One region of the Holdemania sp. 1001302B_160321_E10 genome, then DNA from elsewhere that is predicted to be linked to it. Evidence: a T-box and tRNA genes for the amino acid it is inferred to sense, from the RefSeq annotation. Region 1 holds a T-box; the other holds one or more tRNA genes.
The links. A T-box is a leader RNA that pairs with one kind of tRNA and senses whether it is charged. The one in region 1 lies ahead of trpS (tryptophan--tRNA ligase), so its partner is inferred to be a tRNA-Trp.

Region 1 (14,965 bases):
TTGTGGGAGTTCTACGTGCTGGAAAGTGCGATCACGCAATGTGAAGAAAGCGAGGATGAATAATGGAAAATCAGAAATTTCAACGGCTGCCGGCCGAAATCTTGTATCAAACGGAGCTGGATACGTTAATCGCCAACGAACAATACCCGGTTCCGCCCGGCTGGAACATGTCGCCCCGTTCCGTCTTCACCTATATCTGCGGCGGGCGCAGCGGCAAGCTCGAGATCACGCCGAAATACATCGGCAACCCGCGTTTAGTTGAAATCGCGATCGCGACGCTGGTCACCGACCGGGCGCTGCTTTTGATCGGCGAGCCGGGCACGGCGAAGTCGTGGCTAAGCGAGCATCTGTGCGCGGCGATCAACGGCGATTCGACAAAAGTGATCCAGGGCACCGCCGGCACCAGTGAGGAAGCGATCCGCTATTCGTGGAACTACGCGATGCTGATCGCCAAGGGTCCCAGCGAGGAAGCGCTGGTCAAAAGTCCGCTGCTGCACGCGATGGAAAGCGGCAGTCTTGTGCGCTTTGAGGAAATCAGCCGCTGCGCCAGCGAGGTCCAGGACGCGCTGATCTCGATCCTGTCGGAAAAACGGGTGTCGGTGCCGGAGCTGAATCTGGAAATTCCGGCGCAGAAAGGGTTCTCTTTGATCGCTACCGCAAACACCCGCGACAAGGGCGTCAACGAGATGTCGGCAGCTTTAAAACGGCGGTTTAACATCGTTGTGCTGCCGGCGCCGGGCGATTTGAAGACGGAGATGGAGATCGTTACCCAGCGGGTTGGCCAGCTGTCGGGATCGCTGGGCCTGCAGGCGAAAATGCCGGATCAGGACATTGTCGAACAGGTCGTCACGATCTTCCGCGAGCTGCGCGCCGGGGCGACGCTGGACGGTAAGCTGAAAGTGAAAACGACCTCCGGCGTCTTGTCCTCCGCCGAGGCGATTTCGCTCTTGGCGAACAGTATGGCGCTGGCGGCGAGCTTTGGGGATGGAAAAATCCGCGCCGCGGATGTGGCCGCGGGCTTGCAGGGAGCGATCGTCAAGGATGAAGCGAAAGACGGCGTGGCGTGGAAGGACTATCTGGAAAATATTCTGAAGAAGAAAGGCCTGGCCTATTATGAGCTCTATCACGCATGCATGGAGCTGAATAAATAATGGCGGCGGTTTTCGGCGTCCGTCATCTCTCGCCGGCCTGTTCGCTCCATCTGAGTGCGTTTCTTGATCAGCTTCAGCCCCAGGTCGTCCTGATCGAAGGTCCGAGCGACTGCAGCGATTTCATCGAAGCGATCGTCAGCGCGGAACTGACGCCGCCGTTTGCGATCATGGCGTACACTGACACAACGCCGGTCCGCTCGGTTTTATATCCGTTTGCGTGCTATTCGCCAGAGTATGTCGCGATGCAATGGGCGCATGCCCATCAGGTACCGTGTGCGTTTATGGATCTGCCTGCCGCGGCGTTTCTGGTGCAAAACGACACGCCGGACAAACCGCAGGCAAACGATCAGGCGCAGGATCAGGCCATGGATTTGAAGCTGGATGAAGAGGATCGTTGGGAACGGATGTTTGAGCATGAAACGGACGGGGCGAAGTTTGCCGAAGCGCTGGCACTGTTCGCGCATCATCTGCGCCAGCTTCAGCCGCCGGATGCGCTGACGCTGCGCCGTGAGGCGTTTATGCGCGGAGTCATCGATCATTATATTCAAAGCGGAATCGACGCGGAACGAATTGCGGTGATCTGCGGCGCGTACCATGGCGAAGGTCTTGAAACACCGCAGGCTTGCGGACAAGCAGAAAAGCTTCCGGCGCTGTCCGTCCGGCGAACGCTCATGCCGTATTCCTATTTCCGGCTGGCCTCGCTCTCCGGTTATGGTGCCGGCAACAAAGCGCCAGCCTACTATGAACAACTCTGGCAGTATGGACGCAAGGGGCACCCTGATCAGGCGGCCGCGGCTTACTTGTCGCAATTATCGTTTTATCAGCGCAAACATGGCTATCCTTGTTCCACCGCCCAGGTCATCGAAGCGCTGCAGTTGGCGCAGAGTCTGGCCGCGCTGCGGCAGGAAGCGACGCCTTCTTTGCAGGATTTAAAGGATGCCGCGATGGCCTGTATGGGCGAGGGGCGCCCGACAGTTTTAATGGAAGCTTTTGTCGATACGGAAATCGGCACGGCGATCGGAAGTCTTCCCCAGGGTCTGTCGCAGACGGCGATTCAGAATGATTTTTATCAGGCGCTGCGGACGTTGAAGCTGCAGCGCTACAACACGCTGACAGCGAATTTACTGGAACTGGATCTGCGGGAGAAGACCACGGTGAAGACGGAAGCGTCCGCGTTTCTCGATCTGCGCCGGTCGATGTTTCTGCATCGGCTGCGGGTGCTCGGCGTTCCGTTTGGCACGCTGCGGCCAAAAACTCAGGCCCGCGGCGATTGGAAGGAAAGCTGGGATTTGAAGTGGAGCAGTACGGCGGAGATCACGTTGATTGAAGCATCGCTGTCCGGCGACAGCGTCGCTTCCGCCGCTCAGTTTGTGCTGCGTGAACAGCTGGCCCGTGCGCAGCAGCTCAGCGAATGCGCGGCGGTCGTGGAAGAAGCGTTTCTCTGCGGCCTGCAGGAAAGTCTTGACGATGCTTTAAAAGCGGTGCAGGCGCTGGCGATTGATTCCTCGGCCTTGGAGGAGATCGTCAAGACGGCGCGCCGGCTGAGCACGCTGCTGCGGTTTGGTTCGCTGCGGCGAATGGACAGTACGGCGATTGAGCCGTTGTTTCACCAGCTGTTTTACCGCGCGCTGCTGCTCTGTCCGGGCAGCTGCCAGTGCGATGGCAAAGCCGCCCGCGGCGTCATGGAAGCGCTGGGTTCCATCAATGAGCTGTCGATTCTGCACGATCATTACATGGAGGAAACCTGGCTGGACGTCTTAACGGAATTATCCGGCCGCGACGACGTCCATCCGCTGTTAGGCGGCTATGCGGCGGCGATCCGGCTGGAACGGGGGCTGTTGGCGGAAGCAGAGTTGGAGCAGTGGATAAGCTATCGGCTGTCGCCGGGGGTGCCCGCGGAAATCGCGGCGGCCAGCTTTGAGGGCCTGATGCTGCGCAATCATTATGCCCTGATCGCCCGCGCGTATCTGTGGCGGCAGCTCGACGAATACATCGCCAGTCTGTCCGATCCGGATTTCCAGCGTATTCTGCTGGTTTTGCGGCGGGCATTCGGTACGTACAGCGCCGCGGAAAAGCAAGCGGTCGCGCAGAATCTGGGCAGTCTGTGGCAGCTGGATGAAGACAGCGTTGCGGAAGTGCTCAACGACGAGTTAAAACAAGAGGAACAAGATCTTCTGAGCGAACTGGAAGATTTTGATTTTGGTGAATTCTGATGGATACTCAACAAAAATTAACGCGCTGGCGGTTAATCCTCGGCGTTCAAACAGAGTCTGAATTTCAAAAGCTGGATCCCGATTTTAAGCTGGACCGCCGCGGTCTGGCGCTGGATGCCGCACTGGCGGCGGTGTATGGCGGAATCGGGGAAGCCGCGGGCAGCGGAGCCGGCCTGGGCCCCAGCCATCCGCAGATCACAAAGTGGCTGAAGGACATCCGCTCGCTGTTTGATCCGGATCTGGTCAAGGTCATTCAGCAGGATGCGATCGAACGGAAAGGCTGGAAGCAGCTGTTGATGGAGCCGGAGCTGCTGGAACAGCTGGAACCGGATTTGGAAATGGCCAGCGTATTGCTTACGTTAAAAGATCTGATCCCGGCGAAGTCGAAGGATCAGGCGCGCGCCTACATCCGTAAAATTGTCGAGCTGATCAACCGTCAGCTGGCCTCACAGCTGCAGCGGTGCGTGCATGCCGCCCTGGCGAAGCAGGAGCATTCCCCGCTGCCCAGCGCCGCGGCGATTGATTTTCCTTATACCGTGCGCAAAAATCTGAAGCACTATTCGCCTGCGCTGCAGACGATCGTGCCGGAGCGCGTCTATTTCTTTGACCGCAAGCAGAAAAGCAACCGCTGGCATGTGATTCTGGATATTGATCAGAGCGGTTCCATGTCCAGCTCGATCCTCTATTCCTCCGTTACGGCCTGCATTTTGGCGAGCATGAACGCGGTGCGCACGCACGTCGTGGCGTTTGATACGACGATTGTCGATCTCAGCGAGCTGTGCAGCGATCCGGTCGAGCTGCTTTACGGTTTCCAGCTGGGCGGGGGAACCGATATCCATAAATCGGTAAAATATTGCGAGCAGCTGATTGAGGAGCCGAACAAAACAATCTTCTTCTTGATTTCCGATCTGGATGAGGGCGGCAATCACGCCGGACTGCTTCACCGGCTGCAGGCGATGAAGGAAAGCGGTGTGACCGTGATCTGCCTGTTGGCGATTCAGGATGGCGGCAAGCCGTATTACAACCAGGATATGGCCCAGCGCGTGGCCAATCTCGCGATTCCCTGTTTTGCCTGCACACCCCAGCGGCTGCCGGAGCTGCTTCAGGCGGTTTTCCAGAAACAGGATCTGGCCCGGTTCGGCTGATTCGCTTAAAAAGCGGCAAGGTTGGCGACGATCCTTTCCGCTAAGTTGGTGAACAATTTAGTTTTGCGTGAAAGTATAGAAAAAAGCAGGGATTTTGCCCTGCTTTTTTCTATACCGGAGAGTTGATTCCGGCAGCCCTGATTTGAGTTAAGGAGGAAAACTTAGAACTCTTTCAGGTTAGAGAACTTCGTGTTCGGATCGCCATCGTTCTTAGAACGGATGTGCTGCTTTCCGTCACGGCCTGTAAACAGCATCGCGCCCTCGATCTTGCCCTGTTCGATAGCTTCGATCGCCATCTCATAGTCATAGACCTTGCCTGTGTTGGACTTAAATTCACACAGGTTTCCTTCGTTGTTCTTACGAACAGCGACGAAACGTTCTTTGCTGGATTCAGTTTTCTCGTTTTTTCTTGCCATATTTATCGCCTCCTGACATTATTCTGAGCCCGGCCAGCATAAATATACTTGAGGTGATATTGTGAAATTCTGGAAATTTGCGGCTGCGGATTTGTCGACAGTACTGATCGATCAGCCGCCCCATGCCGAATCGGCGTCCCGGATTCTGAGCGGGGGGCTGGGTATCGGCGGCGATCAGCTGGCGGGCGTTGGCGAACAGGCTGAAGAAGGAAGCGTTCTGCTCGATGCGCAGGGCAATGACGGCCCCTCGCTCTTGTCCGCGGTGCTGGCCAAGGCAGTCTGGCAGAAACGCATGCAGAATCAAGCTCAGGGCACGATTCGGACGCCGGACCGCTGGATCAGCTGGTTTATCGAGAAAAATGGAATCGCGCTGTGCCTGCCGCGTCCGCAGGTTACGAAAGACTTCATCGGCTATTATGGTCAGCATGAATGCCGCGGGGAGGGGATTCTGCCCTGGGATCCGCCGGATCATGCGGTGCATCGCTGGCGGCTGATCGACGCGCAGTCCTTTTATCTGGATTCCAGCGTGCCGGTGCAGGGACGAATCTGCAGCAGTGCGGAAGGGGCGCTGTGCGCCTATGCCTGCCTGCGGAAAGACAGACTGCTTTCCGGTCCGGCGTTAGCGTTGTGCGAGGGCGGACGGTTCTGGATCCGGCCGCAGGGGAAGGCGCTGATCCTGACGACGCCGGTTTTTTTCATCGCCGAGGGTTCTCTATTTGAAAATTAACCTGAAGTCCAGTATAATAGGCGTCAGAGGTGATGGAAAATGATCGAAAACGTCAATGACTTCTTATCTGTTGCCTTTCTCGCGCTTCTTTTAATCATTGCGGCGTTTCAGGTCGTCAAGCATTTCAGCTCGCGCCACGCGCGGCGGATTATGGATCTGGAGCGGGATTACTATATCCAGGATTTTGAAGAAGACGAATAGGAATCCGATCATAAAATCAGACTCAAAACGGCAAACGTACAGGAGGTAAACATGCTGATTCAGGAAATTACATCTGCCAATGCGCCGAAAGCGATTGGCCCGTACACCCCGGCGGTGAAGCTGGGCGACTTTGTTTATATGTCCGGCCAGATTCCGGTGGATCCGGCCAGCGGCGAAATCGTCGCGGGCGGCATCCAGGAACAGACTCACCAGGTATTAAAGAATATCGAAGCGCTGTTGGCGGAGATGAATCTGGAAATGCGCCACATCGTCAAGACGACGGTCTTCATGACCGACCTGGGCGAATTCAATGCGATGAACGAGATTTATGCCACGTATTTTGACCGGCCGTATCCAGCCCGTTCCACGGTGCAGGTTGGCGCGCTGCCGAAAGGCGCGAAGGTTGAGATCGAATGCCTGGTCATCGACACGCTCGTCTATGAACGCCAGATGCAGGGCGGCTGCGGAGGCTGCGGCGGGGGCTGCTCCTCGGATGAAGGCGGCTGCTGCGGCGGTGACTGCTGCGGAGAATAACCTAACACAAAAATTGGACTGAGGCTTCTCTATAAGGATTGTTTTGTCTTTGAACAATCAAAAAACAGGGAAATTGCAGCGGAAATTCCGGTTTTTACTCTCGCTTTGCGGGAGTTTTTTTATGTTTTTTTCAAGCGGTAAGAATAAATTGAAAATAGAATGTTAAAACTGCCAGCCGGGTATAAATAGAGCTGACGGGTTTGTATGAATTATGCGAATAAAATAAAAATTTGCCTGCCCAGTGTGTAACAGAAATATTTACGAAGAACGAGAAAAAAACAGGATTTTTTAAATTTTCTGCAATGATTACTAGTGACGGATCACTCACCAAAGCATTAAAAAGGGGAATTTATGAGAGACTTATTACTACTTTACTACGATTCAGCAAACTGCTGCACGATTGCGGTCCATTTCGATGGGACAATCAGCGCACTGCCGGACAAACCGGTAAAATGGCTGCGCCGCTGGTGCGTCGAAGCGGGAAGCAGCCTGGAAGGGCGGCTGGATGGTTACCGTAAGAAAATGGGAATCATCCAGAAACCGGCGCTTTATATCGGCGGCTATCCGCCCCAGATCTTTATTCCGACCGTGTCCATGGAGCGCGATGACTGTCTTTACCTGCGGGCTGACCGCATTCGCAAGATTATGAGCGATGACGGGATCGCCGTGGTTTGTTTTGATACCGGCGTTGTTTACCGGATACCGGTCTGCGCCCGCAGTCTGCGTCAGCAGCGCAACCGCAGCCTGCAATATTTGGAAATGTTGAACGGCCTGCGGTGAATCAGACGATGATGTTTGTCATAGAATGAAACGATGAGGAGGAAATTATGACGAAGATCAATCTGATATTCAACGAAAATCGGAATATTCAAAAAGAACAGTCCCGGCTGGAACGGATGGGGCTGAAGGACGAACTGGCAATCGTCAGCGACGAGCATCTTCTCGCTTCAGCAAAACCAGATCAAGTTTACTACGACAGCCAGCGCAAGTGCGGCTGTTTCTGGTCGGGCATCCTTGATAACGAGGACGAGCTGCGGTCACTGTGGAGCCAATACCGGCCGCAAAGCACAGGCAACAGTGCGAAAATGTTGGCGCAGCTGTATGAAATTTTAAGTGAGAAGTTGTTTGAAAAGCTCGACGGCTGTTTCGTGATCGTGTTTGTCCAGGGTCATCAGCTGCATATTGTGCGCGACCCAATGGGTGTGAAAACGTTGTATTATACGCGCAAGCCGGATGGGGAATGGCTGTTCTCCGATCAGATCAAGGGATTGTTTGCCGAGGGCAGCCGCATGCCGGTCGTCAACCGGGCCGCGCTTCTGGAGCTGTTTGCGTTAGGGCCGTCACATACCGAAGGGCAGACGTTCTATAAGAACATCGCGGAGCTGCCGATGGGGTATGCGCTGCTGATCCGCGACCGCAAGGAAAGCCTGCACGAATACTTTGAACTGAACGTGCACCGGCACAACGAGGATCTGGCGGCGACGGCGGCGCATGTCCGGCAGATGGTCAGCGATTCGCTGAACCGTCAGTGCGCAGCCTCGGACGTGCACGCGGCGTTTCTTTCCGGTGGTTTAGACAGCAGCATTCTGTGCGCGCTGGCGGCAAAGCACGGACCATTAACGACATACTCGCTGGATTATGAGGGCAACGCGCAGTATTTCAAGGGCTATGCGTATCAGACGACGCGCGACAACGAGTATATCGACGCGATGATCGAGCGGTATGCGTTCGATCATCATCCGCTAGTCATCGCCCAGCGCGAATGCGCGGACTTGCTGGAACCGGCGATGATCGGCCGTGATGGTCCCGGCATGGCGGATGTCGATTCCAGCCTGTTGTGGATGTACGGCAAGGTCAGGGAACAGAATGGTTCGGTGCTGACGGGTGAATGCTCGGACGAGCTGTTCGGCGGTTATCCGTGGTTTTACCGCAGCGATCTGGTCAGTCTGAAATCTTTTCCATGGCTGCAGTCGCTGCCGCAGCGTGTGAAGCTGCTGCGCGCGCCGATGAACGAGCTGGACTATGAGGGCGCGATGCGTTCCGCTTACTGGGCGACCGTTCAGCGGGCGCCGAAGGATCCGTTTGACAGCGAACAGGATCAGCGGGCCAAGCTCATGACGTATCTGACTGTGCATTGGTTTATGCAGACGCTGGTGCAGCGCCAGGAAGCGATGGCGGCTCTGACAGGCTTGACCGTGCGGGCGCCGTTCTGCGACGCGAAGCTCTACCAATATCTGTATAACGTGCCGTGGTCAATGAAATTTTATAAAGGTGAAGAGAAGGGACTTTTGCGGCTGGCGTTTGAAGACATCCTGCCGGCCAAGGTCGCGCACCGCAAGAAAAACCCGTATCCGAAGACCTATCATCCGGAATATACCCAGCGTGTCAAGGACCGTCTGCAGGCACTGATCAACGATCCTGAGTGCCGTCTGTGCGAGCTGCTGGAGCCGGCGGGATTGCAGGAATTGATCGACACCGACGGCGGCAGTTTTGCCAAACCGTGGTTCGGTCAGCTGATGATGGGGCCGCAGCTGCTGGCGTATTTTATCCAGCTGGAACTGTGGCTGCGCCGCTACCAGATCCGCATCGAATTCTAAGATTTCAGATTCCTGTCTTTTTGGCTTGAAAGACAAAATAAAGATGATAAAATGAGGAATGGAAAAAAAGAGGAGATTTTATGTCAAACCAAGCCAAAAAGGACTGTAAAACACTGATTGCAGTCATTCTTTCCGCCTTTGTCTACGCGCTGGCGATGAAAGCTTTCGTCGAGACCGGCAATCTGTTCCCGGGCGGCTTCGCCGGCCTGTCCCGCATGTTCAGCATGTCGCTGTCGAAATTCGGCGGGATTACGATTCCGTTCAGCGTCTTCTACTTCCTGCTGAACATTCCGCCGACATTGTTAGTCTACAAATATGTCGGCCACCGCTTCACGATCTTTTCCGTGCTGCAATACTCATTAACCAGCTTGTTTACAGAGTTGCTTCCGACCTTTCCGATCACCAGCGACATGCTTTTGATCGCGGTGTTCGGCGGCATCTTGGGCGGTCTGGCAATCTCAATCGCGCTGCGCGCGGATGCCAGCAGCGGCGGCACCGATTTCATCGCGATCTACGCCTCGACGAAATACAACGCTCCGACCTGGTCCTACGTCATGTATTTCAACGCCGCGATGTTGGTGCTGGCGGGTATCCTGTTTGGATGGGAACAGGCGCTGTATTCAATTATTTATCAGTTCTGCAGCACCCAGGTCGTGCAGACGATGCATCTGCGCTACAAGCTGAATTCCTTGTTTATTATCACGGAGAAGCCGGAAGAAGTCTGCGACGCGGTGTTCCATTACTGCCGTCACGGCATTACCAAGCTGTGGGGCGAAGGGGGCTTCTCGCATACGCCGCGGTGTCTGTTATTCATGACGGTCAACGCGTATCAGGTTCACGGCTTGATCGAAGCGATCCGCCTGGTCGATCCGAAGGTGTTCATCAACGTGTCCAAAACCGATAAAATCATCGGCAACTATTATCAGAAACCGCTGGACTAACCCAGCCTGAGACGTTCTTTCATCAGAACGTCTTTTTTTCCGCTTTTCGACGAAGTTAAACAAGCTTTGCGCTTTTAAGCGGGTATGCTGAGCTTAACGGAAGGGGCGAAGCACATGGACTATCAGGTCAACGATCCTGAACTGCAGCGAAAGCTGGATCTGGCGGAAAATGTCATCCAGCCGAAAACCCGCCAGGAAAGCCGGCTGCAGCGCTACTGGCAAAGCGTGGGGTGGAAGCACGCGGATAAAAAAAACCTGGGACTACCATCATCCCAGGCTGCGGACAGCTGAGGCTGTCCGTTTATCGTTTGCGGAACTCAAGGCCGATTTTGCGCTGGACCTTTTCCAGCTTGCGGCTGGCCAGCCGCTGCGCCTTGACGGCGCCCTCGGCCAGCGTTTCCTCGATCAAGGTCGAATTGATGATCTCGTTGTAGCGAGCCTGAATTTTTTCCAGCTCGGCGCAGACGACGTCTGCCACGGCGCTTTTGAATTCCCCATAGCCTTTGCCCGCGAAGCGTTCGGCAATCGTTTCGATCGCTTCACCTGAGAGCGAAGACATAATCGTCAGCAGGTTGGCGATGCCCGGCTGGTTTTCAGGATCAAAGCGCACGCACGCTTCATTGTCTGTCACGGCCGACATGATTTTCTTGCGGGCCGATTTCAGATCTTCCAGCAGATAGATGCAGCCCTTGTCGCCTTTGTCGGATTTGGACATTTTCTTTGACGGATCGCTGAGCGACATGATCCGCGCCCCCACCTTTGGAACAACCGGCTCCGGAATCCGGAACGTTTCGCCATAGCGGTTGTTGAAGCGGTTGGCGATGTCGCGGGTCAGCTCGACATGCTGCTTCTGATCCTCGCCGACAGGAACATAATCCGCGTCATAGATCAGAATATCGGCCGCCATTAAGCACGGATAGGTGTACAGGCCGACCGTCAGGTTTGTTTCGCCTTTTGCGACCTTATCCTTATACTGCGTCATCCGGTTCAGCTCGCCCTGATAGCTGTTGCAGTTCATAATAAAGCCCAGCTGCGCATGCTCCTTGACGTCCGACTGTAAGAAAATCGTTGCCCGCTGCGGATCCAGACCGCACGCCAGATACAATGCGACGGCGTCCTTCAGATTCTTTTTCAGCTCTTTGGGATCCTGATAAACCGTGATGCAGTGCAGGTTGGCGATGAACACAAGCATTTCGTATTCATCCTGATACTTGACGAAATTGCGCAGGGCGCCGATATAGTTGCCCAGCGTCAGCTGTCCGCTCGGCTTGATTCCGCTGAGCATGACTTTTCTTTTTTCAGTGTTTTCCATCATTTCTCCTCCTAAAATAAAAAACGCCCCGATCACCGGGACGCTTCCGCGTGGTACCACCCAGCTTGTTTTCCAGACGCCTGAAAAACCGCTCATGCAGGATAACGGCCTGTTCCGTTGGAAAACTGACGCTTTCCAAGGCTCCAAAAACCCAATTCACGAAAGATTTCTGCGGATGAGTCGCACCGTTCCTCATCTCTCTGGATGTCACAAAATCCCGCTACTGCTTTTTCTTCGTTGCTTTTCTTAATTTAAGCACAAACCGGTCGAACATGCAAGCCGGATCGGACTGGATCTTGTCAATCCGAGACGCAGCAGCGAACTGCAGGTCATAAAAAATCATGAAATTCATCCGAGAATCGGCAGGGCCGGATTGAATTTCCGGCTGTTTCATTGTATGATAAAAGCTCAAAAGAACTCACAACGGCGTTGAGCTTGATTTCAGCCCGGCTGTGCGCAATAGAAATGGCGGTGCAATTTATGATCGTAGTGTATACTTCACCCGGCTGTGCTTCCTGCCGAAAGGTCAAACAATGGCTGAAAGAGCGGAATCTGCCGTATATAGAAAAGAACATTTTTACGACGCTGCTCAACGAAACGGAGATCCGGCATTTGTTGATGCGCAGTGAAAACGGCTCGGAGGATATCATCTCCAAGCGCTCAAAAATCATCCAGCAGAACGCGATCGACCTGGACGACATGACGATCAGCGAGCTGGTGCATTTCATCCAGGAAAATCCATCCGTGCTGAAACGGCCGATCATCCTGAATGAACGGAACTTCCAGGTCGGCTACGACGAGGAGGAGATCGACGCGTTCGTCCCGCAGCAGCTGCGCTCTCTGGCCCGGCTGTCCTGCAACGCCAGCTGTCCGAATTACGCCGGCTGCGGCAAGATCCGGGAAGAAGCCTGACAAGCATCTGCGGATGCTTGTTTTTTTCCTCAAATTCAAAAGAAACAAAGGGAGGATGAATGATGAAAATCTTAGTCGGTTTGTCCGGCGGCGTCGATTCCGCCGTCGCGGCGTATCTTTTAAAACAACAAGGGCTGGACGTAACCTGCGCGTTTATGCGCAACTGGGATTCGATGGCCAACAATGATTTCTTAGGCAATCCGAATGCGGACGACGACGTATGCCCGCAGGAAAAGGACTGGATGGACGCTAAAAGCGTCGCCGACAGTCTGGGATTAGAACTGCTGCGCGTGGATTTTGTCAAGGAGTATTGGGATAACGTTTTCTCTAACTTCCTGCAGGAATACAAGAAGGGCCGGACGCCGAATCCCGATATTTTGTGCAACAAATACATCAAGTTTTCCAGCTTTCTCGATTTCGCCCGCAGCCGCGGCTTCGATACGCTGGCGACCGGCCATTATGCGCGTGTGCGGCATGAAGCAGACTTCAGCGGTTTATACAAGGCGCACGACCTGAATAAGGATCAGAGCTATTTCCTTTGCCAGGTTGCGTCCGATGCGCTGCGGCATACGTTGTTTCCGTTAGGCGAGATTGAAAAGCCGGAAGTGCGGCGGATCGCGAAGGAACTGCGGCTGTCGATCGCGGAGAAAAAGGATTCGACCGGAATCTGTTTTATCGGCGAGCGCAACTTCCGGGAATTTCTGAAGAACTACCTGCCGGCCAAATCCGGCAAGATCGTCGATGTGATCAGCCGCCGGGTCTTAGGCGACCATGAGGGCGTGCTGTATTACACGATCGGTCAGCGCAAAGGCCTGGGGATCGGCGGCGAGGGCGGACCGTGGTTTGTCGTCGGCAAGGACGTCGTCCATAACGAGCTGCTGGTGGCCAGCGGCGAAAGCAACGACTGGCTCTTAAGCGATACCTGTCTGGTCAGCGGCGTCAACTGGCTGGCCAGGACAAAACCGCAGGGCGCGCTGTCCTGCTGCGCGAAGTTCCGCTATCGTCAGAAGGATAATCCGGTGACGCTGGAATTCCTCGATGAAACGACTGTCAGACTGACCTATCCCCAACAGGTCGCTTCGGTGACCCCGGGGCAGCAGGCGGTCTTCTATCTGGGCGAGCAGTGTTTGGGCGGGGGCGTGATCGAGGAAGTCTGGCATCGCGGACAATCGCTGACGGACCGGATCCGCAGCTTTGAGCCATGAACCGAGTCAGGCTGTCAAAGCGCCGGGTGCAGGTCATCCTGTTCAATTATTTCGCGGGCTACCTGTTTCTTTATCCCCTGTTGATCGGGGTGCTTCTCCGGCTGTTTGCGCCCTTAGGGATCCCCAATCTTGACCGGATGTTGGAAAATCTGGTCTATATTCTGGTTTTTACGGTGACGGTCGGCGCGGCCTGGCCGCTGTTAAAGGAACATCTTGAGCGTTTTCGGCAAAACCGGCGGACGATTGTCAAATCGACGCTGACGCGCTATGTTCAGATGTGGCTGGTGATGTATGGGATGAATCTGGCGATCATTCTGATCACCGGAATGTCAAGCAGCCAGAATCAGGATACCGTCGTCCAGCAGCTGAGCCAGTCGCCGCTGCAGATCATTCTGGTCACCTGTCTATTTGCGCCGGTTGTCGAGGAAACCGTCTTCCGCGGGGCCGTCTTTACGCCGCTGCGCCAGCGGGGCAGCTTTCGCACCGCTGCGCTGGTCAGCGGATTTCTGTTTGGTCTTCTGCATGTGTTCACGTCGCTGCTGAGCGGCAATCTCAGCGACGGGATCTTTATTCTCGTTTACGGCACGATGGGCTATCTGTTATGCGCGGCCGAGGAAGAAAATCAGACGATCGTCAGTCCGCTGCTGATGCACGGGCTGAACAATCTGATCAGCGTGATGCTGATCCTGCTGTGAGAAAGGAATGAGGGAAATGAGTGAGGAACGCGACGTCATCCGCGGCAAACTGAAGCAGATCGTCTTCCGCAACGACGACAACGGCTACACTGTCGCTCGTTTTATCGTTGATGATCTGCAGCAGCGGCAGGTGACGATCACCGGATATCTGCCGGTGTTCAGCGAGGATGCGCTGATGGAGTTAAGCGGCAGCTATGTCGATCATCCCCGCTATGGAATGCAGTTTCAGGTCGAGACCTTCCACCGCGTCATGCCGGACGACGAGGATTCCCTGATTCGTTTTCTGTCCGGTCCGTTATTTGAGGGCATCGGCAAAAAATATGCCGAAACGATTGTGGCGGCCCTTGGCAAAGACGCGATTCATCGGATTAAAAACGACCCCACCGTGCTGGACAGCGTGCCGAAAATGACAAGCAAGCGCCGGACAGCGATTCTGGAAGGGTTAAAAGAAAGCGACGACGATCTGGAAAATCTGATCCAGTTCTTTGTCGCTCATGGTCTGGGGATGCGCAACGTCATGAAGCTGGAGCGGATCTACGGTAAGGAAGCGGTTGAGAAAATCCAGGAAAATCCGTACCGGATGGTCGACGAGGTCGACGGCATCGGGTTTGCGACGGCGGACAAAGTCGCGATGTCGCTGGGCTTTGAGCTGGAGGATCCGCGCCGGCTGGAAGCGGCGATGGTGGCGCTGGTCGATCAGATGAACATGCAAAGCGGCGATACGTATGTCAGCCGCGAAGGGCTGGCGCATCAGATGAAACGCCAGTGCGCCGGTCTGACCTATGATTTTGACGAACTGCTGGAATCGCTGCTTTTACAACGACGGTTAGTGGAAGAAGAAGGGCGGATCTATCATGTCGATCAATATGACGCGGAGGTCCAGATCGCGCAGTTTCTGACGCTGTTTCCGTTTGAA
Region 2 (14,965 bases), on a different contig from region 1:
GTTAAGCGAGGTGCTCAACGAACTGGCGGCCCAGCACACCAGCGTGCTGACGATCAACCAGTCAATTCCGATTCATGATCACGCCTCGGTCAGCCTCTCGCTGGATATCTCAGATCTGGATTGTTCCATCGACGAAGTGCTGCGCAGCCTGAAAGAGAAAAAGGGCGTGACCAACGTCCGCCTGATCGACCTGGAATAAAAAAACCTTCCTTCCGCCAGAGCGAAACATGTTGATTATCCTTGATTCTGGAAGCTTCCGATTGCGGAACCTGCATTTCCGGGATAGAATAAAAGTCCGGACTGTATCAGGGGAGGGTAAGCGATGACACGAGGTATTCTTTTATTTGGTTCTTCCGGTTCAGGAAAAACCACGCTGGGCAGGATGACGGCCAGTGAACTGGGTTATCCCTATTTTGACATCGACGATTATCTATGGCGCAAAGACACGCCAGTTCCGTTCACGCTCATGTTTTCGCGAACAGAAAAAGCCGAACGGCTGATGCATGACATTACTCCATTCGATCATTTCGTCATGGCCGGATCAATGGACAGCTTCAATGCGCCGTTTGTACCGTTGTTTGATCTGGCCGTGCATGTCGACGCTCCGGCCGAGCTTCGCCGGCAGCGTCTGCACCAAAGAGAACTGGAAGCCTTCGGCGCGCGGATTCTACCGGGCGGGGATATGTTTGAAGCGCACCAGCGTTTCCTGGCGGATTCTGACCGCTACGAAACCGACGGTTCTCCCTGCCGCAAACGGCATCTGGAATGGGCGGCCAGTCTGCCCTGCCGCGTGCTTTATTTAAACGGCGCCAATCCTTTGTCAGAAAATCTGAAGCTGATCCTGAGCACGTACAACGAGCTGATTCACGCTTCTGATATCGCAGAGATTCCAGTTGAACACATTCGATAAAATGAAAAAAAGAAATTGCCCCTTGGAAAATTCAATCCATTCGGCAATTTCTTTTTTTGTTACTTTAAAACAGATTCGGAAGGAAACAGAATGTTTTTGTTTTACTCAGCGTGTTCCAGCGCCAGCGTCTTCGTCGTGATATCGCAGACTTCAGCTGGTCCGTAATACTGGATCGCGCCCGGATAAACGAAGCTGGTTTCCACAGCCCATTCCTCACGATGAGCCTCAAAGAATTTAAACGGCTTGCCATCCAGCTCGACAAGTGCTTTCTTGATGACTGGCTTGTCTTCGCCATGTCTTCTTTCGATGTTCATCATCTTCGTGATCGGCATACCGCCCGCTGTCCATTCGCTGGCCGGCTTGGACAGGTTGGAGATCTTTGACAGATAGCCGTTGTAGCCATACTGGATCAACATAAACGCATTATATCCCAGCGAGTAGCAGTAGTCGGAATCAAAGTTAGACGGGAACGCGCATCGTCCTTCATAGCCTAAGAAATGATGCAGCGGACTGAATTTTCCCTTATAGGTTCCGGCTTTCTTTCTTTCATCCAGCTTATCCTTGACTAACGCCGAGAATAATTTTTCCGATTCGATCAGGGAAACCTGGACGTTGCCGTGCGGATCGCGTTCCAGGAACAGCTGCTGCTGGATGTTTTCCGGCAGGATCGCAAAGACGCCCATGGATTCTTTCGTCAGTCCTTGTTCAATGAACGCATACTTTTCGCTCCACGTCGCCAGCGCGTTGAACGCGTCAGCCTTGCTTCCGGCGAGAAGTTCGTTGATTTCCTGAATTAACGCAGAGAATTCCGGTACGAATTCAACGACGCCTTCCGGAATGATCGCGACACCGAAGTTCATGCCCTTTGCCGCACGCTTTTCAACGGAATCCGCAATGTAATCCGCAATCTGCGACAGCGACATTTTCTTTTCCGATACTTCTTCGGAGATCAGACAGATATTCGGCTGCGTTTCCAGCGCGCATTCCAGAGCGACATGGGAAGCGGAACGGCCCATGACTTTGATGAAATGCCAGTATTTCTTCGCGGAATTCGCGTCTCTTTCGATGTTGCCAATGATTTCGCTGTAAGTCTTGGTCGCCGTATCAAACCCGAACGAGCATTCGATATCTTCGTTCTTCAGATCGCCGTCGATCGTCTTCGGGCAGCCGATGACCTGAACGCCGGTGTCATGCGCCGCAAAGTATTCAGCCAAAACCGCCGCATTGGTATTGGAGTCATCGCCGCCGATGATGACAATCGCCGTAATTCCATGCTTCTTGCAGACATCCGCAACGATCGCGAATTGTTCGCTAGTTTCCAGCTTCGTTCTGCCGGAACCGATGATATCGAATCCGCCCGTGTTGCGGTACTGGTTGATGTAGGCATCGTCAAAAATCAAATAATCGTCTTCAATCAAACCGATCGGACCATTCTTGAAACCATAGAGAACATTTTCTTTATTCGCAGCTTTTAAAGCATCATATAAGCCGCAGATGACATTGTGTCCGCCCGGAGCCTGACCGCCGGAAAGAATCACGCCGACGACCTGTTTCTTCGTTTCCGCCGTGTTCTCACCCTGAACAAATGTAATTTCTTTTTTGCCGTATGTGTTTGGAAATAAGCGTTTGATTACTTCCTGATCGGCTGCGCTTTGAGTTTCTTCGCCTTCCTGAACCCCGATATTGGCAATGCCATGTCTCAGCATACCTGGAAGTTTCGGTGAATACTCATATCTAGCAGATTGTAGTGATGAAATTTTCATAGTTAATCTCCTTCTCATCTTAGATACATCGTAATTTTAAGATATTTAACCTGAAAAGTAAACCGGTATTCGCGTGTTCAGCGTGACAAAAGACACAAAAAAGGAACATCCGGAAGATTTGATCGCCGGGGTCCAATTCCCCGGCGATATTTCTCAATCTGGTACTTTTATTTTTAGACTAAACTGGGGATTATTATGCAATAAAAAAAGCCTTTCAGAAAGGCTTTGCGAATAAGTGGCAGGGGTGGAGAGAATCGAACTCCCATCAAAGGTTTTGGAGACCTCTGTTCTACCATTGAACCACACCCCTAAAAAAATGGTGACTCGTACGAGATTCGAACTCGTGAATGACGCCGTGAAAGGGCGCTGTGTTAAGCCACTTCACCAACGAGCCATTTTTTCCGATTGCTTTGTAATAATAGCATAAACTTTTTATGATTTCAACAAAAAAATAAAAAAACGAAGGCAGAAACTTCGCTCCGCCTTCAGTGATTTTGTTTCCGTAACATCCGATTCTGTTCCCGGCTGCCCTTTTTAAACTTGGCTTTCTGGAACATCTTCGGCAGGATCTGCCAGTCCAGATACACAATCAAGCCCGGCAATGCCGGCAGGAATCCCGGCAGCAGAAAGAAGACTGCCACCGGCACCGCCAGCGTCAGCACCGCAATGGACAACGACTCCAAGAAACAGGTAAACGCCAGGTCCAGCGCCTTCGCCAGCGCTGTTTTTACTGTCAGCCCGGGAACCTCCACCAGCAGTGCAAAGACCATCAACAATTCAAAAAAGACAAGCCCAAGCCCAACCGCAGCCACCGTGGCCCCCAGCACATCCTGCGACGATTCGCCGATCCGATAATAAAGCAAATCCCACAGCAGCACCGCGATGACAACCAGATGGATCAGCCAGATCTTCGTGGCTAGCGGCCAATGCTGACGAAACGCGGCGAAAAAGGATTTTATCACCGAGCGGCGATCTCCCCGCACATAACCGCTCATCGAGGCGTTGAGCGCCGTACTGGAGGCGCCGATCGTGACGACAGGCAGACTGCAGATCAGCCACAGAAAGCCCAGCAGCACGATGTTCATTACCCGGTCGACGCCGGTCCAAAATAATTTTTCTCCTTTTTCGCCCATGTTCCACTCCTCTTTCAGGATTACCCTATTTAAATCAGTTTAAAATCTGTAAGGAACCCAGTCCCAGATTTTCTGTCGACTGCGCGTCAAACAGGATATACCGATCCCCTTCAAAACCGAAGTGAATGACGGAATCCATCGCGAAGTCGATGCTGCCGAAGGCCACCGCCGACAACGTGATGTCCTTGACCGCCAGCGACAACGTTGTTTCCATCCCGCTTGGCAATGAGGAAACAACCGTGCCTTCGATGCCCTCGTCCGCGCTGACTTTAACAAATTCCGGTCTTACGCCTAAAACATAATCCCCTTCCGCCGGCAGCGCCAGCGGTTGGTTCGGCGTGAAACGAACAGAGAAATGCCGGCAGGTCAATTCGACTGCCTGATCCTTTTTGATCCCGTGGCAGGAAATGAAATTCATCGTCGGATTGCCCATGAAATCAGCGCAGAATAAATTCGCCGGTTCACCATACAACGTCAATGGCGGACAATACTGCTGCAAAACACCTTCCTTGATCAGACATACCTTCGAGCTCAGCGTCATCGCCTCCGACTGATCGTGGGTTACATAGACAAACGTCGCTCCGGTCGCCATGTGCAGCCGCTTCAGTTCAGCGCGCATGTCGTTGCGCAGCTTGGCGTCCAGGTTGGACAGCGGTTCGTCCATCAACAACACCCGCGGGTTCGGGGCTAAGGTCCGGGCGATCGCAACGCGCTGCTGCTGACCACCCGACAATTCAGACGGATAGCGCTGAATGTATTCTTCAATCCGCATCGTCTGGCAGATTTCCTTCACCCGGGCGTCGATCTTTTCCTTCGGCCATTTCATGTTTTCCAAACCAAATGAAATATTTTTATACACCGTCATGTGCGGCCACAGCGCATAGTTCTGAAACAGGAAACCGACATTGCGCTTATCCGGCGACACATTGACGCCTTTAGCATCGGAGAACACCAGCTGATCGTCGATGTAGATCTCACCTTCGCTCGGCGTTTCCAGCCCGGCGATCATCCGCAGCGTCGTCGTCTTGCCGCAGCCGGAAGGTCCTAACAGCGAGACGAAATCTCCGTCCTTAATTTCCAGATTTAAATGATTTACGGCGATTGAGCCCTTGCCGAATTTTTTTGTGATATCGACTAATCTTATTGTCGGCATGTCAATTTCCTCCTCCTACACCCTTTTCAATGGAAGCGCCGGTCAGCTTTTCTACGCCGAAATTCACGATGAGCACCACGAAGATAATCAACAGGTTGATCGCATTGGAATACTGCTCCCAGCCCTTTTCATCATACATGAATAACAATGTCGTCAGCACGCGGTTGTTTGCGGTCACCAGAATCACGTATAAGCTCAGTTCGCGCATACTGGAAACAAACGGCAGCAGATAGCCGGAGACGATCGTCGACTTCTCGATCGGCACGATGATCTTGGCCATCCGTTTGACCCAGGGAATGCCCTGAATGATGCCGGCCTCCTCAATTTCCGGAGACAGCTGCAGCATCGAGTTCACGCCGGAACGGGAAGCCATCGGCAGATATTTGACCGTCCCGATCAGAGCCAAAATCGCAAAGGTGCCGTAGAGCGATGGAATAATTCCGTGCGGGCGTGAGAACATCGACAGATAAATCGCCGCAAAAGCCATCGACGGAATCAGATACGGGATAAACGTCAGATTCTCTACGATCTGGCTCAGCTTGCTTCCCCGCCGGCGCACGATCGCATAACCGGCCAGAAAGCCCAGCGTACCCGCGCCCACCGCGACGATTGCCGAAAGCTTCAGACTGTTGAACAGCGTCTTCCAGACGTCCGCGTTGATCAGGATTCCGGCCTTGTCCATGACGTCGTTGCCGCCCTTGGAGCTGCCGATCCAGAAATCCAGCGTCATGTTGGACAGACTGTAATTGCCTTTAATAATGATCAGCGACTGCAGTAAGAACGAGATCAGCGGGACGACCGACATGCACAGCACCAGACACAGCACCAGCACTGACAATAGACTGCGGGCTTTCTTTAAATGGAACAGCGACACGTTGGCGCTCTTGCCCGTCACCGTCGCATAGGATTTTCGCTTGCCGATCAGCTTCTGGTTTGCCAGCATGATCAGCACGCTGATGACGATCATGACGATCGCCAGGATGTAGCCGACGCCCGGGTTGGTTCCCTGCAGCGCGGCGTACAGCTCGGTGGTCAGTACGTAATAACGCACCGGCAGACCGAGGAACTGCGGTACGGCGAATGAACTCATCGCGCTGGAGAAGACCAGAATAACCGTGCTCAGCACGGCCGGCATAACCATCGGAATTGTAATCCGCGTAAACATCCGCAGGCGTTTGGTTTTCAGGATGACCGCTGCTTCCTCCAGATTCGCATCCATGTTGCGCAGGATGCCGCCGATCAGGATATAAGCGAACGGCGCGTAATGCAGCCCGGTGACCAGAATGATCGGAAATGGTCCGTAAGCGAACCAATTCGGCGTTGCGATCCCCGTCAGTGCCGTGAAGATGCCGGTCGCCCCGCCGACCGCGGCGTTTTTAAAGAAATTCTTCCAGGCTAACGCCAGCGTCCAGCTCGGCATGATGTATGGGAAGATAAACAGCTTGGTCAGGACTTTTTTCCAGCGCAGATCGCTGCGGGTGACCAGCCAGGCAAAGCCCCCGCCGATTAAAATCGCGACGATGCAGGCGCTGATCGAACAGACCAGGCTGTGGGCCAGCGGTTCATACAATAAGGATTTACTGTAAACGCTGGCGAGCGTGCGGTTCCAATGATACGCTGTCAAACTGCCGACCGCCTGATGGACGCGGGATTTCTCAGCCGAATGAACGATGAAGGTATCCTTGACGATCGAAAACAGCGGAAAGACGACCAGATAGGTCAGAACGATCAAAAAGAGCACCAACAGGATGTTATAGGGTTTGCTGAAGAATGTCTTGACTTGATTGAGCTTTCTTTTCATATTCCCCTCCCTAAGAGTGAGAAAGGCTGTGATGGCGAACACCACAACCTTCCGAGAGCTTTCTTATTTGATCAGATTGATGAAGTCTTCAACATCCGCGCGGTGCTCGGAGCAGTAGATCGGATCTTCTTCGACCAAGATCGATTTCCATTCCTTGACCGTCTTGTCACCGTCGGTAACTTTCAGATTGGTATTGCCGGAGTAATCGCCGAAGCGGCCGGTCATGCCGTTGTAGAGGGAGCCGTCGTTGATCTTCAGCTCGCCGTTGCCGAACCAGCCTTCTTCCGTGAACAGCCAGCACAGGAACGCCTTCGCCATATCCGGGTTGTCGGCATTGCTTGTCAACAGGCCGTAGATCGGATAAATGAAGCCCGCAAACGGCGTGACGTTGGAGGCGAAGCCCAGCTTGTAGCCCTTATCCAGATTCTTCTTATATTTGTTCAGCGTGATTAAGGCCGACCATTGCTCGCTCTGACCTTCCGCGCCGATTGCCTGGGCGATATCGCCGTCCGAGGAGCCGACGACCAGACCGTTGTTGTAAAGCATCTTGATCCACTGGTAACCGGCATTCGGGCAATCGCTGTCCAACACCAGATCGGTTCCGTAGTAATCTTTGTACGCCGCTTCCAGCTTGGCCGCATAGTCGTCGGAAGTGATCTGCGTCAGGAAGTCCATGTTGACGCCCTCGCTGTACGGATCCTTCATCTGAACGGTGCCTTTGTATTGCTCGTCGGTGACATACCAGATATTGCTCAGGTCTTCTTCCTTGACGTTATCGCTGTTGAAAATGAAGACCTTGTTGCAGTAATCATAGACTAACAGCGGTTCTGTATCCGCGCCGACCAGATCATAAATTTCCTGATTGTACCAGTTATAGACGTAGCCTTCCTCGACCAGATCGGACATGACGCGCGCGCCGTCCTGGATGAAGATGAGATCCGCGCCTTCAGCGCCGGAGGCGACTTCCTCCGCGACCTGAGTGATCTGGTTGGTATCGCCGATCTGCGTGCATTCAAATTCAACGTCTAAGTTATATTTGTTCTTAAACGCTTCGCAGCCGCTGACGACAACGGAATGTGTGGAATAGACCGTTACTTTCTTGCCATTCTCAATCCCCTTCTGCAGCAGTTCCTCAAAGGTCGACTGATCGATTCCCTCCGTGGACTCGCCCGGTGTTTGGGCATTGTCCGGCTGCTTCTCCGGTTCCTTTGTCCCTTTGTCTGAGCATCCGCTCAAGGCTGCGGCACAGAGAAAGAAACAGCACAGGACAGTTAAAACTTTTCTCATGTTTCCTTACCTCCGACGGTTATGTAACCGCTTTCTTAAATCCATCTTAAAACTAATTTTTTTATTTTTCAACGATTTGAAATCAATTTGTGAAATTATTTGGAATAAGCAAACAATTACCACATTGTTCTTACTAAATTTCAGGCTTTATTCCTATTTTTCGATGATTTTACCTGTTTTCAGGAAATTTTTACCGGATTCATTCCCAACCTCTAAAAAAATTCTAATTTATTTTTAGATTCAAACAGGAAACGATGCGAATCTCTGCTCTCTTTCTGGATGCGGCAACCCCCAAAGCCGTTGAAAAATGAAGGCGATTTCGCACTTATAGCCTAAATTTTTTTTATGTTTTAACAGACGCTTCGGCGTTGATTTGCAAAGCTTCGTCATGAAGTCTTCATTGTTTTCGTCGGCTTGCGCATTGTTTTCTCGCCCCATTGCCGATATAATTAGGCTGTGGTTCAACACTAAGAAAAGAAAGGAGTCGTATGAAGAGTGAACTTCATACAGGAATTCAATGAGTAAAAAAAGAAAAGCGAAAAAATCCGGGATTTCGGCCGGAGCGCTGAGCGGCATCATTCTGGTGATGGTGCTTGCGGGTGCCGGGATTACCGGGACGCTGGCGCTCAATTCGATCTACTGCGGGCCATACAAAGCGTACACCCGGCATCTGTTGGAAACGATGGACGAAGGCAGTCTGCAGTACAAGGCCGCGGGGTTGTTCTATTCCCAAGCCGAACTGGATGCGATCCGCAATCCGCAGCTCACTGACCAGAGCGAACAGTCTGCCGAGGTTCCCAGCGCTGATCAGGACGCGATTGAGATCATTGATCTGAAAGGCACGACCTTTGAAGGCAAGCTGATGATCGTCCACGATCCATCCCGCGTCTTCGTCGCCTGCAATCCAAATATGGATTCCGGAGCGCCGGGCTATTCCGTCGAAAAATACATTCAGGACAACAACGCGATCGCCGGGATCAACGCCGGCGGCTTTGAGGATGCCGGCGGCAACGGCAATGGCGGCACCGCTTACGGCATCGTCATTCACGACGGCAAGCTGATCAGCGGCACCCCCGGCGAATTCACGCCGGTTATCGGCATCAACAACGCCAATCAGCTGGTCGTCGGCGATATGACCGCTCAGCAGGCGCTGGATTATGATATCCGCGACGCCGTAACCTTCGGTCCGGTCTTTATCAAAAACTGGGAAGTCGTCTTCGAAACCGGACGGCATCCGGGCCTGAATCCGCGTACCGTGATCGGTCAACGCTACGACGGCGCGTTCCTGTTGATGGTGCTGGACGGCCGGCAGCCGAGCAGCTTCGGCTCAACCTATCAGGACATCATCGACATCATGCAGCAGTATGACGCCGTCAACGCCGCGAATCTGGACGGCGGCAATTCCACCGTCATGGTCTACGACGGAGAAACCCTGAACACCACTGTATCGATCAAAGGTGACCGCCGCGTGCCGACCGCCTTTATCGTGAAATAGGAGAAACCGCAATGAGTAAAAAACAAGGAATTCCAACAGGCACTGCCCTGGCGATGATCGGACTGATTCTCGCGATCGTGATCGGCGCTTCCGCCGGCGTGCTGGCTCTGGTCAACGGCAAGATGAGCGCGTATGAAAAAACAACACCCGACGCCGCGCTGCAGGCGTACATGAAACAGATTGAAAAGCAGGATTATACTGAACTATATCAACAGTTCCAGACCCGTACCGGCAGTCTGAGCAGCGAAGCTGATTTCACTGCGGCGATGAATACAATCTACGGCGATGTCGACTTTAAAGATCTGAACTATGTTAAAGATGATAAATCCGCGGAAGGGTATGAAGGCACCTATGGCGTCTATTCCAAGGGCAGAAAAGTTTCAACGCTGAATCTGCGCAAGGAGAACGAGACATGGCTGGTGGAAACCGTCATGCAAAGTTCCGGCAACCTGAGCTACCTGATCGACGCCCCGGCAGAAGCGCAGGTCAAGGTCAACGGCATTCTCTTAGGCAGCGACTACGTTAAAGAGACCAAGGTTCCGGCCGGCACCTTCGACCGCTACAAGACCAGTTCCGCCGCCCCGACCGTCACCCGTTATCAAATCAGCGAACTGATGTCCCAGCCGGAGATCACCGCCGAGGGCTATGTCGTTGTCAAAGATGCCTATGAAGAGCGTTTCTACGTTGGCCAAGCTGCCAGCGGCGAGATCAAAAGCGCAGGCGAGAAAACGATGACGGCGATTGCTGAAGCGGCGGCGCGCTATGCCACCGGTGACGGCGGCCTGGGCACCTTGACCGGCTACTTCCTGTCCGGCAGCGAATTTGCGGCCAAGATCCGCACAATGGACAACCAGTGGTATACGGGGCATGCGGGCGTCAAGTTTGAAAATGCCGAGGTTCTCGATCTGATCCAGATCGGTGAGCATGATCTGGTCGGCAAGGTCATCTTTGACTACACTGTATTGAGCAACACGTATGGCAACCGGACTTATCACTGCGGTTATCAGATTGTCCTGACCCACAGTTCAGGCAGCTGGAAAGCGATCGACCTGGTCGTCAACAACGACCTCAATCCAGCCAACAATTAATTCAACAAAACACTCAAAAAGCGACAAATGTCGCTTTTTTTGATATCTCTGCTGTGGTACATTATAAGTAATAAAAGCCCTTAACAAAGGAGGAACAAGCATGATTGATTATACAGAAGGTTCAGGGAAACAATATCACATCGGCGTTGGGAAAGGCGAGATCGGCCGCTACGTTTTACTGCCGGGCGATCCGAAGCGCTGCGCCAAGATTGCGGCGCACTTTGACAATCCGGTACTGGTCGCGGATTCCCGCGAATTTGTCACGTATACCGGCGAGCTGGACGGCGTGAAGGTCAGCGTGACTTCAACCGGAATCGGCGGCGCTTCGGCTTCGATTGCGATGGAGGAGCTGCATGTCTGCGGCGCGGATACGTTCATCCGGGTCGGCACCTGCGGCGGGATGGATCTGGATGTCAAAGGCGGCGATCTCGTCATTGCCACTGGGGCCATCCGCTTTGAAGGTACAAGCAAGGAATACGCGCCGATTGAATATCCGGCAGTCGCTGATTTTCAGGTTGTCAATGCGCTGGCGCACAGTGCTGCCAAACTGAATATGCCCTATCATGTCGGCGTGGTGCAGTGCAAAGATGCCTTCTATGGCCAGCACAAACCGGAAGAATTGCCAAATCATGAAGAACTGCTGCGCAAATGGGACGCCTGGTTAAGAATGGGTTGTCTGGCCAGCGAAATGGAGTCAGCGGCGCTGTTTATCGTCGGCGGCTATCTGCGCTGCCGCGTCGGCTCGGTCTTCCTGACGGTTGCCAATCAGCAGCGGGAAAAGGCAGGACTGGAAAATATCCAGCATCACGATACCGAAGCCCCGATCCGCGCGGCGATTGAAGCGCTGCGCGAACTGATCAAAGCCGATCTGGCAGATCAGAAGGCTTAAATTCAATTCGTCACGGCAATCAGCTGCCCCTGCCTTTCGATCTTAACCCCATCAGCACAAAAATCAATAAAATCCAGAAAAGAAACACTGCCCGACGCTTCTCCCTCTGGATTTTTTCATTTATGAAAAAGGGATCCAGTCTGTGCGCTTGGAATCCCTTTTGTCTTTTATTGTTCTCTGGTTGAGTTTTCCCGTTTGAAAAACTTGCTTAAGCCGCACGCTTCAACGCCTGAATCCGGGATTTCAGCTCATCCTTCACTTCCAGTTCCTCAGCCTGATCAAGTACGACAAGCAGCTGCGGCGCGATTCCCTTTAACGAAGTCTGCGCCAATTTTACCCAGCTTTCCAGCGTATCCAGCGCATAGGTCCGGCAGCTGATGACCGGACACAACAGAGCGCAGCGGATAAACTCCGCACCTTTGCCCGGATATAGCCGCAGCGACTGCAATATCGCCGCCAGCGCATGAAAATTCTGATAATCCTTCCCCAGTCCCAGCACATCCGCAGGACCGCTGGCCATTGTCTCTAACGGCAGGCAGTCGGCATACAGCGCAAGAATCTCGTCGCAGTCCTTTTCCGAAGCCATTAATAACCGCGCCGCCATGCAATGCTCCACCGGATTCTGCTTTAGCCAGGTCATCGCCTTTTCTTCATACGGGATGCTCAGCTTCAACGCTTCTTCAAATCCTTTGCCCTGTTCCATCGCCGCACTGACGGTGACGTAGCATTCCGATGATTTCAACAGTTCCAGACACTGCTTCTTGACCTCCGGCAGTTTGACCTGTTCGCCGTCGATATACTGAGCGATCGCGATCAGATTCTGAACGGTCGCTAACGTCATCGGGAAATGTTCCGCCTGCTTCAGATAAGCGGTGAACACCCCTTCGCGGTCCTCGATTTCCGAGATCCCCGCAACCGGGCCTTCCGCCATTAAACCGTCTATGATCAACGTGATTCCCGCCCAGTCCTCCGGTGATAAATCATCACGGCGGAGCTGATCAATCAAATCGCACTTCTTCGCTACGGTCAGGGCCGAATATGCCGGAGCCACGTTATTCTCGCAGCCATGATCCAGCAGCCATTTTTTGATCAGGCGGTTTGCTGGATCGATCTGATTCACACAGTGAATCCGGCCCCAGCCATGAACCTTCTGCATCAGATCAAAAATTTCATCGTTGCCGCCGGTCCAGCTGCGCATGATAAACAGACAGTATAGCGTAAATTCGTTGCACAGCGCCAATGCGCGGATCACTTTTTTCAGCGCTTCCTGCTTATCGGTATTCAACAGTTCCATGATTGCCAGCCCCAGCTTGATCAGCTCCGGATCCGCCGACGTCATGATGCAGCGGATCGCGAAACCGGAGAGCTTCCCCGGATCCAGCTGCTGATGATGTTCATAAATCCATTTGTGCAGAGCGTCGATCACTTCAATCACGCTGTGCTGCGCCAACGCGGCCGTCAGCTGTGTTTTCCCGGCTTCTTCCTGCCCCTGGCTGATAAGCAGCAGCGCCTGGCAGACCGGTTCGAGATCTATCTCTTTGGGTTGAGTATGGTATAACTTAATGCCATCCATCGCTCCGTCGGCGAAGATCAGCTTATTCTGTACTTTTTCCTTTGGCAGCGAGAAATCCTTCGGCAATGTGCCCTCCGGCGTCAATGCTTCGGCGATCAGTTGAAATAAAGCCTTTTCCGGCTGGTTTTCACTCATGTTCTAGTCTCCTTCAATTCGTATACGAAAACGCAAACTACGCTTCTTCCGTATTATTGTACCATAGTTTACCAGCTCTGTCTGCGCCGGCTTCCGCACATTCATTGTGAAATTTATACTCCTTTTTCTCCACCTCACTCTGATATTTCAACAATTTCACTGCTCTGTGTTTTCATGAATTTTATAGTTTCGAAGCGTCTTATTCCAGCAAAGAAAGTTCCGGCAAACAAAAAAAGAGAACCGTTTCAGTTCTCCGCCTGATGAAAGTTCATTCTGCTTAACTATGTTGACGGTTTTTAATACATTTTATGGATTCGAAAGCGCCCGTTGCCGCCCATCCCAGACACAGGCCGCTGATCGCTTTTACCAGCATGCCCTGGCCTACTGAAAAATCAGGGATTACCAATCCCAGCACCACGCCCATGATCGCGCCGATCAAAGGAATCCAGGTGCTGTTCATCCGCGGTAAAAATGATTTAAGCAATTCTGCGCACACATAAACGCAGCCTGCGATTAAAATACCATTGCCAAGCAGTAATTGATGCATGAGTTCCATCATTTCATTCATTTTTCCATCCCTCTTTCACTTTCAATATATGAAAAAATCGAAGGAATTATCCCTCGATCAAGAGTTTCTCTTTGTCATTTGGAAACAGCGGTGAATCGAAAAATTCAGCAAGTGTCATCCCAACGGCTTTGCAGATCAAACGAATTGTCTGCAAGGTCACCGTCTTATCCTTTTTTGTTTTCAGTGTACTGATCGTTGATTTATTAACACCGGACATTTCTGCCAGCTTACTGATACTCTTGATATCCAAGATTACCATAATTTCCTGAATGCGCAGATAGACAGCATAATTTAGATCAAAAAATTGTTCATTTTCACTCATAGCTGATCTCTCCCGCTTTCGTTGATTTTATTATAGCGGTCGAAAATTTAACATATAAGACTAGCAATCGACTATTTTGACCGTTTATTAAAATGAACATTTTTGGTATAATATGGAAAATTGGGTTATTGGAAGTGATATTTAGCGATATACAAATTAATATGAAAACTAATATGCAGAATAGATAGGATCTAATAACAGATTAAGATGAATTAAAAACTAAGGGCCCTTAGTTTAGTTATTTAATTGGGACCATAAACGCTGAATCCATAATTTGCCAAAACAGGCGAGGCTGTTGGAACAGCGGCCATTAACGGCAGAATCAGCATCAGACTAACTAAAATCTTTTTCATCTTTTCTGTCCTTTCTTCAGGACAAACGTTTGTCTGTAATAATTATAAAATTCATAGAGCCAATCCACAACGAAAGTCCTTTTGAAAAAAAGGCATAGATGACATATAAATAACTATAAAAATTCAGATGATTTGACTCTTTTTTACGAAAGAAGGCTATGGATACAATGAATACTGATGAAAGTAAACTAAAAGCAGCTTTAATTAGGAAAAGACGAATTGAATTAAATTGGAAGCAAGAAGCCTTTGCAAAGTCATTACCCATGGCTAATTCTTCGTTTAGCGAGATGGAAAGAGGTCTCCGTCCTATTACAGAAGAATTATATAGAACGATCTCAAACAAATTGGAATTACCTTCTTTAACCACGGATTGGTTAGCAGAACAAAGCACGCTAATGAATCTGATTAAAGAAAAATTATACTTTTTCCAATACGAAGAAGCTTCAGTATTATATACAAAATTAGAAAAACAAAATGATATATTAAACAACTCGC

Region 2: it encodes a tRNA-Trp, which carries the amino acid that the T-box ahead of trpS (tryptophan--tRNA ligase) is inferred to sense. The anticodon was not compared.

The regions. Positions count from the first base shown of each region.
Region 1 covers NZ_JADNEM010000017.1:44,753-59,717, forward strand. The annotation lists gene I2D94_RS11265 (hypothetical protein) at 1-63, shown strand, start outside; gene I2D94_RS11270 (AAA family ATPase) at 63-1,151, shown strand; gene I2D94_RS11275 (DUF5682 family protein) at 1,151-3,364, shown strand; gene I2D94_RS11280 (VWA domain-containing protein) at 3,364-4,509, shown strand; gene I2D94_RS11285 (DUF3892 domain-containing protein) at 4,671-4,925, opposite strand; gene I2D94_RS11290 (hypothetical protein) at 4,987-5,652, shown strand; gene I2D94_RS11295 (hypothetical protein) at 5,692-5,853, shown strand; gene I2D94_RS11300 (RidA family protein) at 5,905-6,387, shown strand; gene I2D94_RS11305 (competence protein ComK) at 6,739-7,167, shown strand; gene I2D94_RS11310 (asparagine synthetase B) at 7,215-8,984, shown strand; gene I2D94_RS11315 (YitT family protein) at 9,065-9,925, shown strand; gene I2D94_RS11320 (hypothetical protein) at 10,040-10,216, shown strand; gene trpS (tryptophan--tRNA ligase) at 10,227-11,240, opposite strand; T-box leader at 11,271-11,484, opposite strand; gene I2D94_RS11330 (Spx/MgsR family RNA polymerase-binding regulatory protein) at 11,718-12,149, shown strand; gene mnmA (tRNA 2-thiouridine(34) synthase MnmA) at 12,209-13,354, shown strand; gene I2D94_RS11340 (CPBP family intramembrane glutamic endopeptidase) at 13,351-14,049, shown strand; gene I2D94_RS11345 (ATP-dependent RecD-like DNA helicase) at 14,066-14,965, shown strand, end outside.
Region 2 covers NZ_JADNEM010000009.1:12,996-27,960, reverse strand. The annotation lists gene I2D94_RS07060 (ACT domain-containing protein) at 1-199, shown strand, start outside; gene I2D94_RS07055 (shikimate kinase) at 323-910, shown strand; gene I2D94_RS07050 (diphosphate--fructose-6-phosphate 1-phosphotransferase) at 1,012-2,673, opposite strand; tRNA gene I2D94_RS07045 (tRNA-Trp) at 2,910-2,983, opposite strand; tRNA gene I2D94_RS07040 (tRNA-Glu) at 2,991-3,067, opposite strand; gene I2D94_RS07035 (YesL family protein) at 3,159-3,806, opposite strand; gene I2D94_RS07030 (ABC transporter ATP-binding protein) at 3,841-4,959, opposite strand; gene I2D94_RS07025 (iron ABC transporter permease) at 4,961-6,760, opposite strand; gene I2D94_RS07020 (ABC transporter substrate-binding protein) at 6,824-8,047, opposite strand; gene I2D94_RS07015 (phosphodiester glycosidase family protein) at 8,565-9,542, shown strand; gene I2D94_RS07010 (NTF2-like N-terminal transpeptidase domain-containing protein) at 9,554-10,630, shown strand; gene udp (uridine phosphorylase) at 10,731-11,519, shown strand; gene I2D94_RS07000 (hypothetical protein) at 11,728-13,227, opposite strand; gene I2D94_RS06995 (hypothetical protein) at 13,505-13,795, opposite strand; gene I2D94_RS06990 (helix-turn-helix transcriptional regulator) at 13,842-14,117, opposite strand; gene I2D94_RS06985 (helix-turn-helix transcriptional regulator) at 14,638-14,965, shown strand, end outside.